DNA from 2 places in the Cellulomonas sp. P5_C5 genome. Region 2 is predicted to be linked to the other one. Evidence: predicted binding sites of a transcription regulator. Region 2 holds the regulator's gene; the other holds the start of a gene.

Region 1 (4,224 bases), on a different contig from region 2:
TGGCCGTCCGTCGTCGCGAACACGATGTTCTGCGACGGCACGTCGAACAGCGCGGCGGCCGCCTGGATGTCCGCGGCGTCCTCGGCGACGTTCATCGCGAGCACGGCGTCCATCGTCCGGCCCGGCTGCAGCGCGGTCCAGCCGAGGGCGACCTCGAACCGTCGGCCCGGCGCGTCGTCCGGAACCGGCGCGGTGCCGACGCCCACCAGGTCCAGGACGTCGGACACCAGCGGCCCGTGCACCGACTCCCGGACCGTCAGGCGCACGTCGTCGCCCCCGTTCACGTGGATGACCTCGACGCGCTCGGTGATCGGCGACTCGGCGCCGTCGAGCCGGGTCGTGCCGTCCTCGTCGACCCGCTCGAGGAAGAAGTCCGTCACGTCGGCCCCGAGGTTGGTCAGTCCCCACGCGAGCGTCGCGTTGTGGCCGATGACCACGCCGGGCATCCCCGCGAACGCGAAGCCGGTGACGTCGTACGGGCACTGCGCCGAGACGTCGTCGCACCGCAGCCCGATCTGCTCCCAGATCCCCGGCGCCGAGATGCCGAGGTGCGGGTCGTTGGCCAGCAGCGGCTTGCCCGACTCGGTCAGCTCGCCGGAGACCACCCACGAGTTCGAGCCCACGCCCTCACCGTCGCCCATGAGGTGCGGCACCGCGTCCAGCGCGGCCGCCGCCGACGCCATCGCCGCCTGCAGGTCGGCGCCGTCCAGGTCGAGCTCCGTCGTCGTCGCGGACGCCGGCTGCACGACGGTCGCCGGGAGGTCGGCGGCCGTCAGGATCGGCAGGTTGACGTCCTGGGGGTAGGCCGGGAACAGCTCGTCGACGCGCGCGACGTCACCGATCGTCGAGTACGACGCAGCGCGCTCCAGCTCGGCGTCGTAGTTGCCCCGCAGGTCCCAGGCCATGGCCTTGAGCCACGCGAGCGAGTCGACGGGGTCCCACTCCTCCGGTGCGCGGACGTCCACCTGCAGCCCGAGGACCGAGTACTCGACGGCGATCGCACCCGGGTCCCGGTCGTCGAGGTACGCGTTCACGCCGTCCGCGTACGCCTGGAGCGCGTCGCGCGTGCTCTGCTCCAGCAGCCCCCACTCCTGCTCGGCCACCCGGCGCCATCCGAACGTCCGGATCACCTTGTCCGCGGCGAGCGCGTCCGCGTTCTCGCCGACCAGCTCCGACAGGCGCCCCGACGTCACGTGGCGGCGGTAGTCCATCTCGAAGAAGCGGTCCTGCGCGGCCACGTAGCCCTGCGCCCGGAACAGGTCCTCCGACGTCGTCGCCGTGATCGTCGGGACCCCGCGGTCGTCGCGGGTGACCGTCACCGTGGCGTCGAGGCCCGGCAGCACCTGCTCGCCCGCGACCTCCGGCAACGGCCGGCGCACGACGATGACGGCGGTGACCATCACCGCGACGAGCGTGACGACGACCACCGCGGCGACGGTGATCAGGGAGAGACGGACGAGGCGACGACGAGACACGCTTCGGAGGGTACTTTGCCGCCCCGGCTCCGGCTGTCGCTGCGCCCGGCGCGGACGTGCGGAATGTGCCGGGCTGGCGAACCGTTACGATTGGCACTCGGACCACGCGAGTGCCAGACCTTTCCGACCTCTCCCGGGAGACCCCCAGTGCCCACCTACGCCTACGCCTGCACGGCGTGCGGTCACGCCTTCGAGATCGTGCAGTCGTTCAGCGACGACTCGCTGAGCGTCTGCCCCGAGTGCGAGGGACGCCTGCGCAAGGTGTTCTCCTCCGTCGGGGTCGTGTTCAAGGGCTCGGGCTTCTACCGCAACGACGCGCGCGCCGGGGCGAAGTCGACGGCCCTGAGCCCCGCTGCGTCGACGCCTGCCGCCACTCCCGCGACCTCGACCTCGCCGTCGTCGACCTCCTCGAACTCCTCGTCGTCCACCTCGACCGCCCCTGCGGCCAAGCCCGCGGCGTCGTCCTGACCCTGCTGCCCTGAGCCACGGCGCCGTCACCTTCGGGTGGGGGCGCCGATGTCGTTCCTGCCGCGCGTCGCCTGCGGACGAGCGTCCATCTCTCGTGCTGCGTCGTCCCTAGGATCGTCTGCGCTGGGACGCGTGCCGGGAACCGGACCCAGGTCGTCGATCCGCTGGCCGGCCATCCACCGCGAGCCGCCCACAGCCCTCGCCGGCGTCGTACGGTCCACACCGATCGGGCTCCACCGCACCGGCCGTGCGCGACAAACCTACGGTCGGGCGTCATGCACCCCCACCTGCTCGCCGGCCGGCCGCCGCCGCTCCCCCACCGCCGGCGACCGTTCCCCCTGGCAGTGCGTGCCGCGCTGTGGCGCACCCGGTTCGCCGTCGCCGCGGTGTTCATCGGCATCGCCGCCGCGTCCACGGTCCAGGCCCTGCGCCCGGCGGACCCGCCGACCGCACCCGTGCTCGTCGCAGCGCACGCGCTCGCTGCCGGGACCCCGCTGACCAGCGCCGACGTCCGGACGGCGCAGTTCCCCCTCGCGGTCGTCCCCGACGACGTCCTCACCGACCCCGACGCCGTCGTGGACGCCTCCACCGCGGTCGCGATCCCTGCGGGCACCCCCGTGGTTCCCGGTCTGCTGGCCGACGACGAGGTCCGCGGCCCACCCGGCACCGTGGTCGCGACGGTCCGGTTCGCCGATCCCGCGGTCGCCGGGCTGCTCTCACCCGGGATGCGGGTCGACGTGCTCGCCGCCACCCCGGAAGGCGGACAGGGAGGCGTGGTCGCGACGAGGGCGCTCGTGCTGCCCGTCGCCCGCCGGACCACCCCCTCACAGAGCGCCCTGGGGCTCGGCGGCTCCGGTGACGACTCCGTCCCCGTGCTCCTCGCCGTGTCCCCGGCCGAGGCGCCCGCGCTCGCCGGCGCCGCGGCGTCCGCCTTGCTGTCCGCGGTCGTCGTGCCATGATCGACGACCGGAGGCGCCCGCCCCGTGGGCGCCGGACATCCGACATCGAGCCCGAGGGGGCAACGTGACCGACAGGCTCAGCACAGGGATCAGCGGCGCACGGCAGGGGCTGAAGGGCACCGCGAAGGTGTTCCAGGGGTTCAAGGACTTCATCTCCCGCGGGAACGCGATCGAGCTCGCCGTCGGTGTCGTCATCGGTGCGGCGTTCGGCTCGGTGATCAAGGCCATCCAGGACGCGTTCATCAGCCCGCTCATCGGCTGGATTTTCGGCGCGCCCGACCTGACCGAGCTCTGGGACATCGGTCCGTACACGTGGGGCGACAACCCCGATGCGACCCCGATCAGCGTCGGCGCGATCCTCAACGCGCTGCTCGCGTTCGTGCTCACCGCCGCAGCGGTCTACTTCCTCATCGTGCTGCCGCTCAACGCCCTGGCGGCCCGGCGCAAGAGCGGCGAGGAGGAGGAGCCGGCCGCACCCGCCGAGGACATCCTGCTGCTGCAGGAGATCCGCGACCTGCTGGCCAACCGCCTGACGCCCGCGATCGTGAACGACGCCGGGGCGGGCGCCGCGCCCGGCACCGGCGCTGGCCCCGCGACGGGACCCGGCACCGACCCTGGGACCGGCCCTGGAACCGGCCCGATCGCTCCGACGACGGGCACCGACCTGCCGCCGTCCATCCCGCCCGGCCCGTCGGCACCGCGACCGTCCTGACCTCGACACGGCGACGCGCGGTCGACCAAGCCATCGGTGACGCCACGCAGGTCCGACGCGGCACTGATGGCTTGGTCGAACACGCACCGCTCCAGCGGGCGAGCCGGCCGCGCCGGCTCGCCCGAACGTGCGGGTGGTGACGCGGCAGAGATCCCCGCGTCGGCCCTCGACCCTGCGTGGCCCGCGGGGCACGCGGTCGAAGCGGCTAGCGGATCGCGGCGAGGAACGCGAGCGTGCGGTCCGTGAGGAGCTGGGCGGCGGCGGGGTCGTACGAAGGCAGGCTGTTGTCCGCGAACAGGTGCTCCTCGCCCGGGTAGACGAAGAGCTCCGCGTCGGGCGACTCCTTCACCAGGGCGCGGGCCGCGTCGATGTCGCCCTCGCCGGCGAAGAACGGGTCCGCGTCCATGCCGTGGATCTGCACCGGCACGCCCTTCGGCCACGGGCTGTCGAACTCCGCGGTCGGGACGCACGAGTGGAAGAACAGGGCGCCCTTCGCGCCGGGGCGCGTCTGGGCGAGCATCTGCGCCGGCAGCACACCGAGCGAGAAGCCCGCGTACACGAGCGCCTCCGGCAGCGTGTCGACCGTGGCCTGCCCTCGCCCCAGCACGAC
Region 2 (5,278 bases):
GCGTGAGCACGATCCGGTGCACCTTGCGGTCCTGGAGCGCCTGCACCGCCTTGGCCATCGCGAGGTACGTCTTGCCCGTGCCCGCCGGTCCGATGCCGAACGTCACGGTGTGCCGGTCGATCGCGTCGACGTAGTCCTTCTGGCCCGACGTCTTGGCGCGGATGGTCCGGCCGCGGCCCGTGAGGATGTTGAAGGACAGGACGTCGGCCGGGCGTGCGCTCGACGCGGCCGTCAGCATGGCGACCGACCTGGTCACCACCTCGGCGGTGAGCGGCGTCCCGCCGGCCGCCATCTCGACCAGCTCGTCGACCAGGCGCGAGACCAGGGCCACGTCACCGACCGGGCCGGCCAGGGTGACCTCGTTGCCGCGGACGTGGATGTCGACGCCGGTGAACCCCGACTCGATGGTGCGCAGGACCTCGTCCCGGAGGCCGAGCAGCTCGACCATCGAGACCTCGGAGGGGACGCTGATCCGGTGCTCGACGCGCGCGGGTGCGGCGGAGGTACGCGCTGCGGAAGTGGACTCGACCATGTGCTCGGCGTGCGCCGTGCGCTCCTTAGCTCGATCTGGAGTGCGAAGAACGTCCTCAGTCTACGAGGCGGCTCCCACAGCATTCCGCCGACGGGCCGATCAGGCCCACCGACCGAGTCTCTCGGCCAGCATCGCGAGAGCGACGGGCCCCGCGGTCGACGTCCGAAGCACGTGCGGGCCGAGCCGGACGGCGCGGGCACCGGCCTCCACCAGACGGCCCAGCTCGCCCTCGCCGATCCCGCCCTCGGGCCCCACGACCACCAGGCACTCCCCCGCCACCGGCAGCGCGGTCGAGGCGAGGGGCTCGCTCGCCTCCTCGTGCAGCACGAGAACGGCGCCCCCGGCGGCCAGGACCGCGCGGACCCGGTCGACCAGCCCTCGGGCGTCCAGCGCGACCTCGACCGCGGGCACGCGCGCCCGGCGCGACTGCTTGGCGGCCGCCCGGACGGTCCCCAGCCAGCGGGCCCGGCTCTTCGCCGCCCGCTCGCCGCGCCACACGACGATCGAGCGCTCCGCCTGCCACGGCACCACGACGTCGACGCCGACCTCGGTGGCCGCCTCGATCGCCATCTCGTCGCGGTCGCCCTTGGCGAGCGCCTGCACGAGCACCAGCGCGACGGCGGGGTCCGGCTCGACCACCCGCTGCTGCACGTGCACGAGCACGCCCTCGGCCGTCACCGCGCCGACGACCCCGAGCAGACGCACCCCCGCACCGTCGACGACGTCGACACGTTCCCCGGGACCGCGCCGCTGCACCACGCCCGCGTGCCGGCCCTCGGTGCCGTCGAGGAGGTACGTGGCGCCATCAGCGACACCGTCGAGCGTGCCGGGCTCGGCGAGGAAGACGGGCGCGCTCATGCTTCTGTGGACACCGTCGCCACGGTCACGCTCAGCGACCCGAGAGCTTGTCGCGCAGCTTGGAGAACACGCCCGGGCTGGACGCGGACAGCCGCGCCTCCGGACGCTCCTCGCCGCGCAGCGCGGCCAGCCGGCGCAGCAGCTCCGCCTGCTCGTCGTCCATCGCCGTCGGGACGTGGACCTCGACGTGGACGTGCAGGTCGCCGCGCCCGGTGGCGTGCAGGTGACCGACGCCGAGTCCCTTGAGCGACACGATCTGCGACGGCTGCGTGCCGGGTCGCAGGTCGACCTCGCGCGGACCGTCGAGCGTGTCGAGCATGAGCACCGTGCCGAGGGCAGCGGCCGTCATGGGCACCTCGAGCGTGGCGTGCAGGTCGTCGCCGCGGCGCACGAACGTGTCGTTCTTGCGCTCACGGACCTCGAGGTAGACGTCGCCGGACGGTCCGCCGGCGGGCCCGACCTCGCCCTGGCCGGTGAGCTTGATCCGGGTCCCCGTGTCGACGCCCGCGGGCACGTCGACGCTCAGGGTTCGGCGCGAGCGCACGCGACCCTCACCGGAGCACTCGGTGCACGGCTCGGGGATGACCGTGCCGAACCCGTGGCACGCGGCGCAGGGCTGCGTGGTCATGACCTGTCCCAGGAACGACCGGGCGACGCGCTGCACCGAGCCGCGCCCGCCACACACCTCGCAGGAGCGCGGCGAGGTGCCCGGGCGGCAGCACGAGCCGCTGCACGTCGGGCAGACGACGGCCGTGTCCACGGGGACGTCCTTGTGCACGCCGAACGTGACGTCCGCGAGGTCGAGGTCGAGCCGCACGAGGGCATCCTGCCCGCGTCGCGCCCGCGGGATCGGCCCGCGCTGCGCAGCGGCGCCGGTCGCGGCACCGAAGAACGTCTCGAAGATGTCCTGGAAGCCGAACCCGCCACCCATGCCGCCGCCCGGGGACGACGGGTCGCCGCCCAGGTCGTACGCGCGACGCTTCTCGGGGTTGCCGAGCACGTCGTAGGCGCGGGACACGTCCTTGAACGTGTCCTCCGAGCCCGCGTCCGCCCCCGCCACGTCGGGGTGGTGCTCGCGGGCGAGCTTGCGGTACGCCTTCTTGATCTGCTCGGGGCTCGCGTCGCGCGGCACGCCCAGGATCTCGTAGTAGTCGGTCACGGGAGGTTCTGCTCGCTTCCAGCGGTGGGTTCGTGTGGTGCTGTGCGGGGGCGGGTCATTGGGCGAGGATGCGCGTCAGGTACCGGGCCACCGCGCGGACCGCCGACATGGTGCCGGGGTAGTCCATGCGCAGCGGGCCGATCGAGCCGATGCGGGCCACCGACCCGCCGCCCTCGTCGCCGTAGCCGGTGGTCACGAAGCTCGTCTCGACGAGCCCGTCGTGCTGCGTCTCGCGGCCGATCCGGACCGCGACGGCGGCATGGTCCTCGGCCATCTCCGAGAAGAGGCGCAGGAGCACGACCTGCTCCTCCAGCGCCTCGAGGACGGGCCCGATGGACCGCACGTCCGAGCTGCCCACGCGCGCGAGGTTCGCGGTGCCCGCGAGCACGACCCGCTCCTCGCTCTCCTGCGCCAGGGTCTCCTCGACGACGGCCACCACGGCGTTGACCAGGTGCTGGTCGGCCGGTGCGAAACCCTCGGCCAGCTCGCCGAGCGCCACGGGCAGCTCGGAGAGGCGTCGACCGGCGGCGCTCACGTTGAGCCGGGTGCGCAGGCGGCCGACGACGGACTCGTCGAGGTCGGTGCCGAGCTCGAGGGTCCGCTGCTCGACCCGCCCGGTGTCCGTGATGAGCACCACGAGCAGGTGCCGCAGGCCGATCGGCACCAGCTCCACGTGCCGCAGCGCCGACCGGCGCAGCGACGGGTACTGCACCACAGCGACCTGCTGGGTCAGCTGGGCGATGAGGCGGACCGCGCGGTCCACGACGTCGTCGAGGTCCTGCGCGGTCTCCAGGAACGTGCCGATGGCGCGCCGTTCGGGGCTCGACAGCGGCTTGACGGTCGAGAGCTGGTCCACGAACAGCCGGTAGCCCTTGTCCGTCGGCACGCGACCCGCCGAGGTGTGCGGCTGCGCGATGTAGCCACCCTCCTCGAGCGCCGCCATGTCGTTGCGGATGGTCGCGGGCGAGACGCCCAGCGCGTGCCGCTCGACGAGGGCCCTCGACCCGACGGGCTCCTTGGTGGCGACGTAGTCCTCGACGATCGCGCGCAGCACGTCCAGCCGCCGGTCCTCGCTCATGTCGCCTCCTCCGCCGTCGTCGGGCCGTCGCGGCGGGGTAGCACTCCCCGCACAGGAGTGCCAATGCTACGCCGCAGCCGCGACACTCACGGGGCGGCAGCCGGTCCGTGCACGGTACGGCCCCTAGGCTGCCCGGGTGAACGACGACCGCTACGGCTCGGACGTGCTCGGGGGCTCCGCCTCGACGCACCACCGACCCACCCGCACCAGCCGCCCGCAGCCCGCCGAGACCGGCCTCGTCGTCGAGGAGGTGACCACCGGCTGGGTGGGTGCCGTCGTCCGGGTCGAGAAGTCGGGCGGCCAGCACGTCGTCGTCCTCGAGGACCGGCGTGGCAAGACCCGCACCTTCCCGCTCGGCCGCGGCTTCTGGGTCGACGGCGAGCCCGTGGCCCTGACCGCGCCCGTGCGCGCACCCGCACCGGCCCGCCCGACGCGCACCGCCTCCGGGTCGGTCGCGGTGCACGACGCCCGCGCGCGGGTGGCCCGCGGCAGCCGGATCTGGGTCGAGGGCAAGCACGACGCCGAGCTCGTCGAGAAGGTCTGGGGTGACGACCTGCGGCTCGAGGGCGTCGTCGTGGAGCTGCTCGACGGCGTCGACAACCTGCAGGACGCCCTGCGTGACTTCGCGCCCGGTCCTGGGCGACGCGTCGGCGTCCTGGTGGACCACCTCGTCACCGGCTCCAAGGAGAGCCGGATCGCCGCCGAGGCGGTCCGTGGGACGCCCGCCGGGTCGGTGCTCGTGCTCGGCCACCCGTACGTCGACGTGTGGCAGGCCGTCCGCCCCGAGCGCGTCGGGCTCGACGCCTGGCCGGTCATCGAGCGCGGCACCGAGTGGAAGCGCGGGATCCTGCGCGAGCTCGGCTGGCCCGCCGACGAGCAGGCGGACGTCGCCCGCGCGTGGCAGCGGATCCTGCGCTCGGTGCGCAGCTACGCCGACCTCGAGCCCAGCCTGCTGGGCCGTGTCGAGGAGCTCATCGACTTCGTCACCGCATGACGGTGCCCGGCCGCCCTCGGGACGACCGGGCACCGATCACGCGCGAGGTCAGGCGGCGATCGGGTCCCCGAGCAGCCGCTTGAAGAGGAACGCGGTCGCCAGGAGCACGACCGGCACGGCCACGAAGAGACCGATGCCGCAGAGGATCGCGCCGGCGAAGTAGATCACCAGGCTCAGCAGGTAGAACAGGACGGTCGTCGACAGGTTCCGGGTGACGAGCGCGTAGCTGGCCTTCAGTGCGTCCACCGGCTGGAGGTGCTTGTCGATGACGAACCAGAACACGAAGATCAGCAGGAAGTTCACGACCAGCGAGGCGAGCGGCCCGATGATCGGGAAGATGCCCAGCACCGCGTTGATCAGCGCGAGGATCAGGGCGGTCAGGATCACCGGTCCGGGCTCGACGAACTTGAAGAAGTCGCCGAAGCTCAGCTGTCGCCCCTCGGTCACGTCCAGGGCAGCGCGGATGAACGCCGCCTGGATGAGGTAGCCGACGATCGCGGCGACGGCGGAGAAGACGAACCAGCCGAACGAGAACCCGATCTGCAGGCCCGGCGCGACGCCGTCGCCGTTGCCCGTGCTGAGCAGCGCCCCGAAGCCGCCGAAGATGGCGCCCACGATCGAGAGCACCACCGCCGCGATGACGAACCAGACCAGCGC

The links. Region 2 encodes HrcA, which represses chaperone genes, less so after heat shock. Its sites were predicted from a motif close to TTNGCACTCGNNNNNNNCGAGTGCNAA; they were not measured.
Region 1: the regulator HrcA is predicted to act here: its motif matches at 1,566-1,592, upstream of ACXJKF_RS14375 (FmdB family zinc ribbon protein).

What each region holds. Positions count from the first base shown of each region.
Region 1 covers NZ_JBFULY010000017.1:32,998-37,221, reverse strand. Annotated here, with positions in the region: gene ACXJKF_RS14380 (penicillin acylase family protein) at 1-1,475, opposite strand, end outside; gene ACXJKF_RS14375 (FmdB family zinc ribbon protein) at 1,623-1,943, shown strand; gene cpaB (Flp pilus assembly protein CpaB) at 2,219-2,902, shown strand; gene mscL (large conductance mechanosensitive channel protein MscL) at 2,967-3,614, shown strand; gene ACXJKF_RS14360 (dienelactone hydrolase family protein) at 3,820-4,224, opposite strand, start outside.
Region 2 covers NZ_JBFULY010000013.1:18,001-23,278, reverse strand. Annotated here, with positions in the region: gene ACXJKF_RS12610 (PhoH family protein) at 1-532, opposite strand, end outside; gene ACXJKF_RS12605 (16S rRNA (uracil(1498)-N(3))-methyltransferase) at 632-1,390, opposite strand; gene dnaJ (molecular chaperone DnaJ) at 1,422-2,549, opposite strand; gene hrcA (heat-inducible transcriptional repressor HrcA) at 2,605-3,627, opposite strand; gene ACXJKF_RS12590 (DUF3097 domain-containing protein) at 3,764-4,621, shown strand; gene ACXJKF_RS12585 (hypothetical protein) at 4,670-5,278, opposite strand, start outside.